Regions from separate parts of the Pseudomonas sp. Marseille-Q8238 genome, predicted to be linked through region 1. Evidence: predicted binding sites of a transcription regulator. Region 1 holds the regulator's gene; the other holds the start of a gene.
The links. Region 1 encodes FliA, which starts transcription of late flagellar genes. Its sites were predicted from a motif close to CTAAAGTTTNNNNNNNNNNNGCCGNTAA; they were not measured.
Positions count from the first base shown of each region.

Region 2: the regulator FliA is predicted to act here: its motif matches at 4,373-4,400, upstream of ACWPW0_RS12440 (methyl-accepting chemotaxis protein).

Region 1 is NZ_CBCOPI010000001.1:2,347,381-2,354,595, reverse strand. It holds gene ACWPW0_RS10905 (chemotaxis protein CheA) at 4-2,196, opposite strand; gene ACWPW0_RS10900 (protein phosphatase CheZ) at 2,227-3,015, opposite strand; gene ACWPW0_RS10895 (chemotaxis response regulator CheY) at 3,035-3,409, opposite strand; gene fliA (RNA polymerase sigma factor FliA) at 3,491-4,240, opposite strand; gene fleN (flagellar synthesis regulator FleN) at 4,237-5,079, opposite strand; gene flhF (flagellar biosynthesis protein FlhF) at 5,164-6,489, opposite strand; gene flhA (flagellar biosynthesis protein FlhA) at 6,502-7,215, opposite strand, start outside.
Region 2 is NZ_CBCOPI010000001.1:2,678,207-2,685,421, reverse strand. It holds gene ACWPW0_RS12450 (ATP-binding protein) at 1-1,265, shown strand, start outside; gene ACWPW0_RS12445 (NADPH-dependent FMN reductase) at 1,511-2,107, opposite strand; gene ACWPW0_RS12440 (methyl-accepting chemotaxis protein) at 2,203-4,338, opposite strand; partial or broken gene ACWPW0_RS12435 (cache domain-containing protein) at 4,654-5,478, shown strand; partial or broken gene ACWPW0_RS12430 (methyl-accepting chemotaxis protein) at 5,827-6,336, shown strand; gene ACWPW0_RS12425 (AI-2E family transporter) at 6,463-7,215, shown strand, end outside.

The DNA.
Region 1 (7,215 bases):
CAATCAGATGCGACGTGCGTAGCGCTTGAGCATGCTTGGTACGTCGAGGATCAGGGCAATTCGCCCATCGCCGGTAATGGTCGCGCCGGACATGCCTGGCGTGCCCTGCAGCATTTTACCGAGAGGCTTGATTACCACTTCTTCCTGGCCGACCAATTGATCGACGACAAAACCGATGCGCTGGCTGCCCACGGTCAGAATCACGACATGGCCTTCACGCTGCTCTTCATGGTTCGCACCACGTACCAGCCAACGCTTTAGGTAAAAGAGTGGCAGTGCCTTGTCACGCACGATCACCACTTCCTGGCCATCCACAACGTTGGTGCGGGACAGGTCCAGGTGGAAGATTTCGTTGACATTGACCAACGGGAAGGCAAACGCCTGGTTGCCCAGCATCACCATCAGGGTCGGCATGATCGCCAGCGTCAACGGCACCTTGATGACGATCTTCGAGCCCTGCCCCTTGACCGAGAACACGTTGACGGTGCCGTTGAGCTGGGAAATCTTGGTTTTCACCACATCCATGCCCACGCCACGGCCGGAAACGTCGGAGATCTCCGTCTTGGTGGAGAATCCTGGGGCGAAGATCAGGTTGTAACATTCGAACTCGTTCAGCCGATCAGCCGCATCCTTGTCCAGCAGCCCTTTCTCCACTGCCTTGGCACGCAGCACGTCGGCGTCCATCCCTTTGCCGTCATCGGAAATCGACAACAGGATGTGATCACCTTCCTGCTCGGCCGACAGGATCACGCGACCACCACGAGACTTGCCGGAGGCTTCGCGCTCCTCAGGGGTTTCGATACCGTGGTCAACCGCATTGCGCACCAGGTGCACCAACGGATCGGCGAGGGCCTCGACAAGGTTCTTGTCGAGATCGGTCTCCTCGCCCACCAGCTCAAGGTTGATCTCTTTCTTCAGGTTGCGCGCCAGATCGCGGACCAGCCGAGGGAAGCGGCCGAAGACCTTCTTGATCGGCTGCATGCGGGTCTTCATCACCGAGGTCTGCAGGTCTGCAGTCACCACGTCGAGGTTGGACACCGCCTTGGCCATGGCTTCGTCGCCACTGTTGAGGCCAAGCCGTACCAGTCGATTGCGCACCAGCACCAGCTCACCGACCATATTCATGATCTCGTCCAGGCGAGCGGTGTCCACACGTACCGTGGTTTCCGCTTCACTGGCAGCTGCTGGGGCCTTGTCGGCGGCTGGGGCGGCGGCCTTGACAGGTTCTGGTTTGGCTACAGGTTTTGCAGCAGGCTTAGCGGCCGGTTTGGCTGCGGGTTTGCTGGCAGCCGGCTCGGGCTTGGCCAGAACTGGCGGCTCAACCTTGATGGCTTCTTCGTTGAACTTGCCCTTGCCATGCATCTGGTCGAGCAGCGCTTCGAACTCATCGTCGGTAATCGTATCGCCATTGGCAGCGGCTGGCGCGGCGGCTTGCGGTACCTCCGCTGCCGGTTCGGCGAACTTACCCTTGCCATGCAATTGGTCGAGCAGCGCCTCGAACTCGTCATCGGTGATTTCATCACCTGAAGCGGCAGGCGATTGAGGGGCTGCGGGTGTCGCCGGCGGCGCTTCCTTTGGCTCGACGAACTTGCCCTTGCCATGCAGTTGATCGAGCAGCGCCTCGAATTCGTCATCGGTGATTTCATCACCCGAGGCTGGCACAGCCGCGGTGCTCGGCTTATCTGCTGGCTCGCTGATAGCGTCGAGCAACTGCTCGAACTCACTGTCGGTGATATCACCTGTAGCGGCTTCTTCCTGCGCTGCCGACTCTGGTTCTGGCTCTGCTGCAGGTTCGGTATCGACATAGGAAGGGTCTGCCAGACGCGCCAGGGCGGCCAGCAGCTCAGGCGATGCAGGCGTGGGCTCTACTCGCTCGCGCACTTCGCTGAACATGCCGTTGACGGCATCCAGCGCTTGCAGCACCACGTCCATCAGTTCGGCGGTTACTCGCCGCTCGCCTTTGCGCAGAATGTCGAAGACGTTTTCCGCGATATGGCAGCACTCCACCAGCTCATTCAGCTGCAGGAAGCCGGCACCACCTTTGACCGTGTGGAAACCACGGAAGATCGCGTTGAGCAAATCCATGTCATCCGGGCGGCTTTCCAGCTCGACCAGTTGCTCGGACAGTAACTCAAGAATTTCGCCGGCCTCTACCAGGAAGTCCTGGAGAATCTCCTCATCGGCGTCGAAGCTCATCGATTGCGCTCCAAAGGCTCTGTTAGAGCCCTAAAATCCAAGACTGGACAACAGATCGTCGACATCATCCTGATTGGATGCGACGTCCTCACGCTTATCGGCATGAATCTGCGGACCTTCACCCCTGGAAGGTTCTTTTTGTTGTGCTTGCTCGGTGCGCAATGCGTGATGGTCATGCTCGATGCCGGCAAACCGGTCCACATGACTGGCCATCAACACCAGTTTGAGCAGGTTGCTCTCCACCTCGGTGACCAATTGCGTAACCCGCTTGATCACCTGCCCCGTGAGGTCCTGGTAGTCCTGCGCCAAAAGAATGTCATTCAGATGCGAGGACAGCTTCTGGCTGTCACGTTCGCTATGGGCAAGGAACAGTTCGATGCGCTTGGCCAGTTCGCGGAAGGCATCCGCGCTCAACTCACGGCGCATGAAGCGCCCCCAGTCGGCACTCAATGCCTGCGCCTCACTTCCCAGGTCATTGACCAGGGGAGCGCTTTGCTCCACCAGATCCATCGTGCGATTGGCCGCTTTCTCGGTCATCTGCACGACATAGGACAAGCGCTCGGTAGCATCCGTGATCTGCGAAATTTCGCTGGCGTGCGGCATGCGCGGGTCAATCTGAAAATTGACAATGGCATTGTGCAGCTCGCGGGTGAGCTTACCCACCTCCTGATACAGGCCGCGGTCACGCGTCTGATTCAGCTCGTAGATGACTTGTACAGCCTCACCGAAATTGCCTTTTTCCAGGCTATCCACGAGCTGCCGTGCATGGGTTTTCAGAACCGATTCGAGATCGTCCTGAGAGGATTCATCGTGTGCCATAGCGCCCTCGTGGCGGACATCAGCCATTAACCCGCTCGAAGATTTTTTCGATCTTCTCTTTCAGAACCTGGGCCGTGAACGGCTTGACCACATAGCCATTCACCCCGGCCTGAGCAGCCTCGATGATCTGATCGCGCTTGGCTTCAGCAGTCACCATGAGTACAGGCAAGGTCTTGAGTCGCTCATCGGCGCGCACGGCACGCAACAGGTCGATCCCGGTCATCCCGGGCATGTTCCAGTCGGTTACGAGAAAATCGAAGCTGCCGCTATGCAGCATCGGCAATGCTGTAGTGCCATCGTCAGCCTCGGCGGTATTGGTGAAACCCAAATCGCGCAAGAGGTTCTTGATGATCCGTCGCATCGTCGAAAAGTCGTCAACGATGAGGATTTTCATATTCTTGTCCAAGTCGACCTCCGTACAGTCCTAAACATTACCGGCTCCCGGCAACGTCGCAATCATGAAACCGGTAATTCGTCAGCGTGCGCGCCACTCTCCCAGACGAGCGCGCAAGCGAGCCGCGCACTGACTGTGCAGCTGGCTGACACGCGACTCACTGACGCCCAGGACCTCACCGATTTCCTTGAGATTCAGTTCTTCGTCGTAATACAACGCCAAAACCAGACGTTCACGCTCAGGCAGGTTGGAGATGGCATCGGCCAACGCCGCCTGGAAACGCTCATCTTCCAGTTCGTGCAGAGGTTCTGTCTGGGTGCTACCGGTATCTTCATGCAGTCCGCCGCCATGTTCACCGTCCTGCATGAGGTCGTCGAAACTGAACAAACGGCTGCCCAAAGTGTCGCCAAGAATGCCGTAGTAATCCTCGAGACTCAATTGGAGTTCGGCTGCAACTTCTTGATCTTTAGCATCTCGGCCGGTTCGGGCCTCAATTACCCGGATGGCATCGCTGACCATTCGAGTATTGCGGTGTACCGAACGTGGTGCCCAATCGCCCTTGCGCACCTCATCGAGCATCGCACCACGAATGCGGATACCGGCGTAGGTTTCAAAACTGGCACCCTTGCTGCCATCGTATTTCTTCGAGGCTTCGAGCAGGCCGATCATTCCGGCCTGCGTCAGGTCATCAACCTGAACACTGGCCGGCAGGCGTGCCAGCAGGTGATAGGCGATGCGCTTGACCAGCGGTGCATAGCGCTCGACCAGTTGATGCTGAGAGTCTTGCTCCCGGGCCTTGCTGTACATAAGAAGTCCATTGGCTGCTGTCATACGGCCGAGCCCGCAACCGGTTGCTGCACGAGGCGCTCGACGAAAAACTCCAGATGGCCACGCGGATTGGCCGGCAACGGCCACGTGTCGACTTTCTGGGCTATCGCCTTGAACGCCAGTGCGCACTTCGAGCGCGGGAAGGCTTCGTATACCGCGCGCTGTTTCTGCACGGCCTTGCGGACTGATTCGTCATAGGGCACAGCTCCAACATACTGCAGGGCCACATCGAGAAAACGGTCGGTTACCTTGGTCAGCTTAGCAAACAGGTTGCGGCCTTCCTGAGGGCTGTGGGCCATGTTGGCCAGCACACGGAAACGGCTCATGCCGTAATCCCGGTTGAGCAGTTTGATCAGGGCGTAGGCATCCGTAATCGACGTCGGCTCATCACAGACCACCACGATCACTTCCTGAGCGGCGCGCACGAAGCTGACAACACCATCGCCGATACCCGCTGCGGTATCGACTACCAGGACATCAAGGTTGTCACTGATATCGCTGAACGCCTGGATCAGGCCGGCATGCTGCATGGGCGTCAGTTGCACCATGCTCTGTGTGCCCGAGGCGGCGGGCACGATACGAATGCCGCCGGGGCCCTGAATGAGCACATCCTTGAGATCGCACTCACCGGAAATCACATCCGCCAGGGTGCGCTTGGCGGTCAGGCCGAGCAGTACGTCGACGTTGGCAAGGCCGAGGTCGGCATCCATCAGCATGACCCGTCGACCAAGGTCGGCCAGTGCCAGTGAAAGATTCACCGACACATTGGTCTTGCCGACGCCACCCTTGCCGCCGGTCACTGCGATCACCTGTACGGGATGCCTACTACCCATGGTTTCTATACACCTTGTCTTGCCTGGATTGGGCTGGCCGGAAAATCTCCCGACCCTTCCTCAACACTGGAATACCTTGGACCCTACCACCCACTAGCTCGCATGCCGAGTGGGGTTCTGATAGAGACCGGCGAATACGTCCGCCATGGCTTCCTCGCTCGGATCTTCCGGCGCCTGCAAACTCACTGCCCGGCTAACCAATTGGTGGCTGCGTGGAACCTGCAGGTCATCCGGAATTTTTGGCCCATCAGTGAGATAGGCTACCGGTAGATGCTGGCTGATAGCCAGCCCTAAAACTTCACCCAGACTGGTTGCTTCGTCGAGCTTGCTGATAATGCAGCCGGAAAGGCCGCAACGCTTGTAACTATGATAGGCCGCCTTGAGCACCTGGCTCTGGCTGGTAGCGGCCAATACCAGGTAATTCTTGGCCTTGACGCCTCGTCCGGCAAGGCTTTCCAGCTGCATACGCAGTGCCGGGTCGTTAGCCGGCAAACCTGCCGTGTCGATCAACACGACGCGCTTGCGTGCCAGCGGCGCCAACGCTTGAACCAGCGACTGGCCCGGATCGATCTGCGTCACCGAGACATCGAGAATGCGGCCGAGGGTTTTCAACTGTTCCTGAGCACCGATGCGGAAGCTGTCCATGCTGACCAGCGCGATGCTCTGCGGGCCATATTTGAGTACATAGCGAGCGGCCAGCTTGGCCAGCGTGGTGGTCTTGCCCATGCCGGCCGGGCCCACCAGAGCGATAACACCGCCCTCCTCCAGAGGCTCTTCCTTGGGCGTCTTGATCGTATGCGCCAGGTGCGCCAACAGCATGCGCCAGGCTTGGCGTGGATCACTTTCCTTGCCAACGCGCTCCAGCAATGTCCGAGACAGCTCGGCTGGCAACCCCATGCGTTGCAGGCGGCGCCACAGGTTGGCCTGCTGCGGGCGTTTATTCTGCATCTGCCCCCAGGCAATGGAGCCGAGTTGCACCTCGATCAGCTCACGCAGACCGTGCAGTTCGGAGCGCATGGCATCCAGCGCACGTTGATCGACAGGCGCTGCGCTCACGGCAGCAGGAGTCGGCGGAGCAACCGGACGCTGCGGCTTGACCAGCGAAGCAGGCAGTTCGGGGGCCACTACGGACTCATTGGCAAACAACTGGCGGTCCTTGCGCTCATCGGCAATCAGGCGGCTGGCCAGATCGGCCTCGGCGTTGGCAATCTTTGCCTGGGTCTTGCGCAGCTCTGCTTCCAACGCGGCATTCGGCTGACGCACCGGTTCCACAGGCATCTGATAATCCAGTGCAGCAGTCAATTCCACACCACCGGCCACGCGGCGATTACCGATGATCGCGGCATCGGCGCCCAGCTCATCGCGTACCAGCTTCATGGCCTGACGCATATCGGCGGCGAAGAAACGTTTGACTTGCATGGCTTAGAGCCCTCAGTTCTGTCCCACCGTGGCGACGATGGTGACCTGCTTGTTATCCGGTATTTCCTGGTAGGCCAGAACATGCATGGACGGTACAGCGAGCCGCGCAAAGCGCGAGAGCATCGCCCGGACCGGACCGGCCACCAGCAGGATCACTGGTTTGCCGAGCATTTCCTGGCGCTGCGCCGCATCCACCAGGGAGCGTTGCAGCTTTTCCGCCATACCAGGCTCGAGGAGAATGCCATCCTCGGAGCCCTGACCGGCCTTCTGCAGACTATTGAGCAATATCTGTTCCAACCTTGGGTCCAGAGTGATCACCGGCAGCTCCGGCTCTAGTCCCACAATGCTTTGCACGATTGCACGGGAAAGTGCGATCCGAACTGCCGCCACCATCGCGGCGGGATCTTGACTCTTCGGCGCCGTATTGGCGATGGCTTCGGCAATGGTCCGCACGTCTCGCACCGGCACCTGCTCCTGCAAGAGGCTCTGCAGCACTTTGAGCAAGGTAGACAACGAGACCAGGCCCGGCACCAGCTCCTCGGCCAGCTTGGGCGAGCTCTTGGCCAGCAATTGCATGAGCTGCTGCACTTCCTCATGCCCAATCAGCTCATGGGCATGTTTGTGCAGCACTTGATTAAGGTGCGTGGCAACGACCGTGCTGGCATCCACCACGGTGTAACCAAGCGACTGCGCCTGGTCACGCTGATTTGGGTCGATCCACACCGC
Region 2 (7,215 bases), 330 kb from region 1:
TCGGCTTGCTGCTGGCGCAGACATGCCTGTGGCTGTTCGATCAGAGCCTGCGCAGTTACCTGACCGCGGGGCTGCGTGACGAAGCGCAATCCCTGCTGGTTGCCATCGTGCGCGGCCCCAATGGTGTGCAGCTCGACGAGCAGCGCCTGAGCGCGGCGTACAAGCGACCGTTTGCCGGTTTGTATTTCCGTATCGATTTTGCCGACCAGGTATGGCGTTCGCGTTCGCTCTGGGACCGGGAGCTGGAACAGCCCGACAGTGCAGGTTTGCAGGAAGGGTTGGGAGACGGGCCACGCGGGCAGTTGCTGTTGATCTACCGCGGTGACTTCACGCGTTACGGTGAGCGTTTCTCGATTGTCGTGGCGCGCGACTACACACCGATTCTCGAGGTCTTCAGGCGTGTGCAGTGGATCGGCCTGGGCCTTGGCCTTGCGGCACTCATACTGATCCTGCTGGCGCAACGCTACACGGTGTTCGCGGCGTTGCGCCCGTTGGAGCGGGTACGCCAGCAGATTGCCCAATTGCAGCAAGGGCAGCGTAACGAGCTTGATACTCAGGTTCCAGCGGAGCTGGAGCCGCTGGTTGCACAGATCAACCACCTGCTTGCCCATACCGAAGACACCTTGCGACGATCACGCACAGCACTGGGTAACCTCGGTCATGCGCTGAAAACGCCTTTGGCAGTGTTGCTCAGCCTGGTGGAGCGTGAAGAGCTGCGTGCGCATCCCGAGCTGCACACCCTGTTCAAGGAGCAGTTGCAGCAGATCGAGCAGCGTTTGTCCCGGGAGCTGGGCCGGGCGCGATTGGCGGGCGATGTGCTGCCGGGGTCGCATTTCGATTGCGATAACGAGGTACCTGGCCTGCTCGATACCCTGCGGATGATTCATGCCTCCGGCTTGGCATTGGAGTGGACGGCGCCCTCAGGTTTTCGTCTGCCCTGGGACCGCGAGGACATGCTCGAGCTGTTGGGCAATCTGCTGGACAACGCCTGCAAATGGGCGGATGCCCGTGTCAGCCTGGCCTTTGTCCAGGATGGGCAGGGTTACCGTATCTGCGTCGATGACGACGGGCCGGGAATCAGCGAAGCGCGTCGCGCAGAGGTGCTTGGGCGTGGGGTTCGGCTGGATGAACAGGTCAATGGCCACGGCCTGGGCCTGGGCATCGTGCGGGACATCGTCGAGGCCTGGGGCGGCACGCTGGTTCTGGCAGACAGTGAGCTTGGCGGGTTGCAGGTGGTGATCCGGTTGCCGCTGCGGCGGGGCTGATTACTCACACAAAAAGCCTGGCTTGTACTGCAATGCTGTTCATTCAAGAAAAACGCCGCAATCCACTGGGAGTCGCGGCGTTTTTTTGAGTTTCATGACACGCCGGTTGGTGGGCTGAAGCCCACCCTACAGAGTTATACCTTCGCGTAGGGTGGGCTTCAGCCCACCGGTTGAGTCCACACCTCAAAGAAGTCCGTTCGAGGGTGGAAGGCTTGTGTGAACAGCATTTGTCGGTTGGTGCAGGCTTACATTCCGGTGGCGAAAGCCGCTTGGTCGATATCGATGGAGGCGCGTACCGGTTTCAGGGCCACGGCATATTTGCCGAAGATATCCAGGGCGAAATCGATACGGTTGCGCAGGCGCTGGTCATCTTCGCTGGCCGCTGCGGCGCCGTTCAGCACTTTTTCGACGTGGCGTACGATCAGGTGCTCCGGCAGGTAGCACAGACGGCAGTTCTTGTAGCCCGAAGCGCGCAGTTCGCTGATCGGGTAGGCACCGCCGATCCCGGACGACACACCGACCAGCAAGCCCGGTTTGTGCGCGAGTTCCGCCTTGCTGGCATACAGGAAGAAGTTCTTCACCGCCGGGCCGGCCATGCCGTGCCATTCCGGGGCAATGATGACCACGGCATCAGCGGCCTGCAGCTGTTGCTGGTAGTCGCTCCAGGGGCCGTTGTCGTCTGCTGGCCAGAGCGGCAGGGGCCTTTCGCCCAGGTCGAGCACGCTGCTCTGCTCGGCGCTGGTCAGGTTCAGTTCGATCAGGCGCTGGCGAAGGAAGGCGGCGACTTTTGCCGACTGGCTGTTGCGACGGCTCGAGCCGGCAACCAAGGCGATATTCAACATGGAAGAGTCTCTTCAGGAAAAGGTGCGCTGAGGCTACCGGCGGCTCTAACGCGGGGCAAGTACCGCGTTGGGCCGCATCCTATCGTTTCGCCCGATCAGACCCGGAACTGATCCATCAACCCCTGCTGGTGGTTGGCCAGGCTATTGAGTGCCTGGCTGACCTGGGCAGACTCATCGGCCTGGGCGGATAAGGTTTCGGTGACATCCCGAATGCCGGCGACGTTGCGATTGATCTCCTCGGCCACCGCGCTTTGTTCTTCGGCGGCACTGGCGATCTGCAGGTTCATGTCGCTGATCACGGTGACTGATTCACCGATGCGCCGCAGGGCGGCAACGGCCTGTTCCACCTGTTCGACACTGCCCTGGGCCTGCTGGTGGCTGCTGTGCATGCTGTCGACCACGTCTCGGGTGCCTTGCTGCAAGTTCTCGATCACCTGACGGATTTCCTCGACCGAGTCTTGCGTTCGTTTGGCCAGGTTACGAACTTCGTCGGCCACCACGGCAAATCCACGGCCGGCTTCACCTGCGCGTGCAGCCTCGATGGCGGCGTTGAGCGCCAGCAGGTTGGTCTGCTCGGCAATGGCGCGAATGACGTCGAGAACCGAGCCAATCTTCTCGCTGTTGTTGGCCAGGCCTTCCACTTCGCGCATGGCAGCACTCAGGCCGCTGGCCAGCTGTTCGATGGAAAGGGTGGTCTGGTCGATCACGGCAAGGCCTTCGTGGGTGGCCTGGTCCGCCCCCCGGGCCGCGCTGGCGGCCTGGGCGGCGCTGTTGGCTACATCATGGGCGGTAGCGCTCATTTCCTGGGAGGCAGTGGCCACCTGATCGACTTCGCGGAACTGCTGCTGCATGCCGGCACTGGTCTGGCTGGCGATGGCGGCTGACTGATCGGCGGTCTGGCGGGCGTTCTGCACGCTGTGTTTGACGTCGGCAATCACGGGCTGCAGCTTGTCGAGGAAGCGATTGAACCAGCCGGCGAGGGTGCCGAGTTCGTCCTGACGGGCGTAATTCAGACGCTGGGTCAGGTCACCCTCACCACTGGCGATGTTCTGCAGCATGGCCGCCACACCGAGTATGGGGCGAGTAACGCCACGGGCCGTCAGCCACATCAGCAACACGCCCAGCAGGATGGCAATGAAGGCCATCAGCAGAGACAGGCCGGTATCGTGGGTGCGTTGCTCATCGAGCTGCTGTTCGAGCTGCAGCGCCGGGCCGAGCAGGACCTGTTTGGGCACTTCGAGCAGTACGCCCCATGGCTTGGATTGGGGAATGGGCAACAAGGGTGTCAGCACTCGCAGTTGGCCTTCACGTTCGAGGACGTGTGATTGTCCATCACGCAGCAGGTTGGCGATTTCTTCGCCCTGGGTGGGAAACGCGTCCTTCACGGGTTTGCCCAGCAGGGACGCATCGCGGCTATGGCCGGCCAGCAGCGCGGCAGGGCTGATGATGCTGACCTGGCCCTGACCGTCATACAGCTCGCGGTGGGCGCTGTCGCTGAGGTGTTGCAGGCTCTCCAGGCTGATGTCCACGCCCAGCACGCCGATGACCTTGCCGTTTTCCTCGAGCGGGAAGGCAATGCTGGTCATCAGTATCTGTTTGCCATTCACATCGTCGAAGTAGGGTTCGAGCACGCAGGCCTTGCGGGTATCGCGCGGGCAGGTATACCAGGCGTTGTAGGGGCTGCCGCTGGCACCGATGCTGGTGTCGTTGAGCTGCTCCTCTTTCATCGCCTCGACTTCGAGTTGACCTGGCGTGCTCTGGGACCAGTACAGGGAGAAGCGGCCTTTGTCGTTACTGCCCAGTTCATCCTGGTCGACGAACAGCTCATCCTTGCCATCCAGTGCGTTCGGTTCGAAGACCACGTAGAGCCCGAGCAGATCGGCATTGGCCAGGAGAGCGGTTTGCGCCTGCCGGGTGAGGTCCTCACGCAGGTCGAAGGCATCGAGGAAGCGTTTTTCCGCCTGTTCCTTGAGGAACAGTGCCTGGCGGGAAAAGCCCTTGCCGTATTGATAGGCATCCATGAAGTAGCGCTGGATGCGAATGCCTTGCAGCTCACCACGGGCCGCCATGCGCAGGCGCGCGGACTCTTCGAGCATGCTGAAGCTGGATGACTTGACCAGTTCGGCGCTTTGCCGGGACTGGATCAGCGAAGCGCCCACCAGCAGGGTGACGATGGCCAGCAGGCACAGCCCGGCAAGGAGGGTGATTTTCCATTGGATGGACAGGCGCATGCGTTAGGTCCTTCTGGCTGCGGTCATGAGGGCTATATCGGTCGACAGCAGAATATGTTTAGCCGAGAAGCGCGATTGGCGCTGTCATGAAGCATTCGTTATGCCTGGTTTTACTGGCGGTTGTTTTGACCGGAGCGGGTTGTTCGGGCAGAGTCCTGGGCCGCCCTCGATAAACCAAGGGGGCCTGCAACCCATTGCGTGTTGCGTGAGTGATGCCAAGGGTGTGCGTATAACCCTGCTCGGCTGAAGTTGTGCAGGGGATTGCCGATAACCAGTCGATCCCGTTTTCGTAGATTTCCTGGCAAGGATGAGAGCATGCGCCTCACATTGAAGACAAAAGTACTGCTGCTGGCCCTGGTGCCGATCATTCTCTTTGCGCTGATCCTCAGTGGCGCTGCCGCCAAGGTCTTGTTGAGTCTGGCAGCTGATGAGGTACGGGAAACGCGTGAGCGTTTGATGGAAGAGAGCCACAAGGAACTGCAGCACTATATGCAGATCGCCCTGGGGGCTGTACAGGTGTTGTATGACCAGGCCGAGCAGGGCGACACGTCGAGTCGCGAACAGGCCATTACCATTCTGTCGAAGATCAAATACGGCAAGGATGGCTATTTCTTCGCCCACGATTCGAACGTCGTGCGCCTGTTCCGTGGTGACAGCCCGGTCGATGTCGGCAAAAGCCTGACGGATCGTCAGGATGCGAATGGCGTGTACGTCAACCGCGAGCTGGTGCGTGTCGCCAAGGACAACAGTTATTACGTGCGCTACAGCTCGCCGTTGCCGGGCAATGAAAGCATCCAGGTGCCCAAATTGGCCTACAGCTATTACCTGCCGAAATGGGACATGGCGCTGGGCACGGCAATCAACCTGGATGGCGTCGAAGCTCAGGTCCGCGAGGTACAGAACGCCATCGACCAGCGTGTGGGCACCATTCTCACCAGTGTGCTGGTGATCGCCGCGATTCTGCTAGTGGTTTTCGGCCTGGCCGGTCTGGGATTGGCCAATGCTTTCCTGCGACCGCTGCAGCAGATCCGCAACAACCTGGACGACATCGCCGCAGGCGAAGGCGACCTGACTCGGCGCCTGCCGGTGAACAGCCAGGACGAGCTGGGGCTGCTGGCCGGCTCGTTCAACCAGTTCGTCGAGAAGATTCACGGCCTGGTGCGGCAGATCGTCGACATGACCGGCCAGTTGAACACGCTGGTGCGTGAGGTTTCGGAACAGGCACAGCGCTCGGAGCAGGCCATGGACCGTCAGCGGCATGAGACGGATCAGGTGGCCACGGCTATCAATGAAATGTCGGCAGCCGCTCATGAAGTGGCGAAAAGTGCTCAGAATGCCGCCGAAGCGGCGCAACAGACCGACCGTGAAGGCCAGGCGGCGAAGAAGGTGGTCGATGGCAGTATCGTGCGCATTCATGACCTGGTTGCCGATATTCGTGGCAGCGGCCAATCGCTGGATAGCCTGCAGCAGGACGTGCAGTCCATCGTCAGCGTGCTGGACGTGATTCGCGCCATTGCCGAGCAGACCAACCTGCTGGCCCTCAACGCCGCCATCGAGGCTGCACGCGCAGGCGAGGCAGGGCGCGGCTTCGCGGTGGTGGCCGATGAGGTTCGGGCACTGGCCAGCCGGACTCAGCAGAGCACCCAGGAAATTCAGGGGATGATCAATCGCCTGCAGCAAGGCACGCAGGGCGCAGTCAACGCCATGCGAGGCTCCAGCGATGCCGGCGAGCTCACCAGTGAGCAGGCCAACCAGGCGGGAGCTTCGCTGGATGCCATCGCTCAGTTGATCGGCACCATCAATGCGATGAACGCGCAGATCGCCAGCGCGGCCGAAGAGCAGACCGCTGTCGCCGAAGAGATCAACCGCAGCGTGCACCAGATTGCCGTGGCGGTGGACAGTGTGGCTGACGAGACCCAGCATGGCGCGCAGACGGCACGCAATCTGTCGGCGCTGGGCGAGCGCCTCGGCGCCTTGGTGCGGCAGTTCCGCATCTGATCGACAGGCTATGAAAAAAGGTGCTTCGGCGCCTTTTTTCCTGGCTGGCGTCAGGCGCATAAATCACTGGCACTTTGCCTGTCGGCGAGAGACTAAACAGGACCATCCCTGAGCCAAGTCCTTGCCATGCACTCACCGAGCGTCGAACAGAAAACCTTCCTTTTCCTGCTGATCGCCGTGACCCTGGCGTTCATCGGCATTCTGCTGCCGTTCTATGGCGCGATCTTCTGGGCCGTGGTGCTGGCGGTGATGTTTGCGCCCTTGCAACGACGGCTGGCGTTGCGTACCGGCGGGCAGGGCAATCGTTCAGCGCTGCTGACGCTGCTGATCTGCCTGGTGGTGGCGATTCTTCCAGTGATCGTCATCACCACCATGGTGGTCGATGAAGGCGCCACGCTCTATCAGCGGATCAAGTCTGGCGAGCTCGATGTTGGCGCGTACATCACCCAGGCCAAGTCCATGTTGCCAGGGGCGGTGCAGGCGCAACTGGAGCGCTTCGGCTTCGGTGACCTGGAAAGCCTCAAGCAGAAGATATCCAACGGCGCCATGGCAGGCAGCCAGTTCCTCGCGACCCAGGTCTTTGCCATCGGCCAGGGCACGTTCGAGTTCGTGGTCAGCTTTGGCATCATGCTTTACCTGCTGTTTTTCCTGCTGCGCGATGGTGAGCAGATCTTGCGCGACATGCGCTCGCTCATCCCGCTGAGCGATACCCAGAAACGACGCCTGCAGATCAAGTTCGTGCGCGTGGTGCGCGCCACGGTCAAGGGCAACCTGGTGGTGGCCGCCGTGCAAGGCACATTGGGCGGCGTAACGCTCTGGCTTCTGGGCATTCCAGGCGCCTTGCTGTGGGGCGTGCTGATGGGCTTCCTGTCGCTGCTG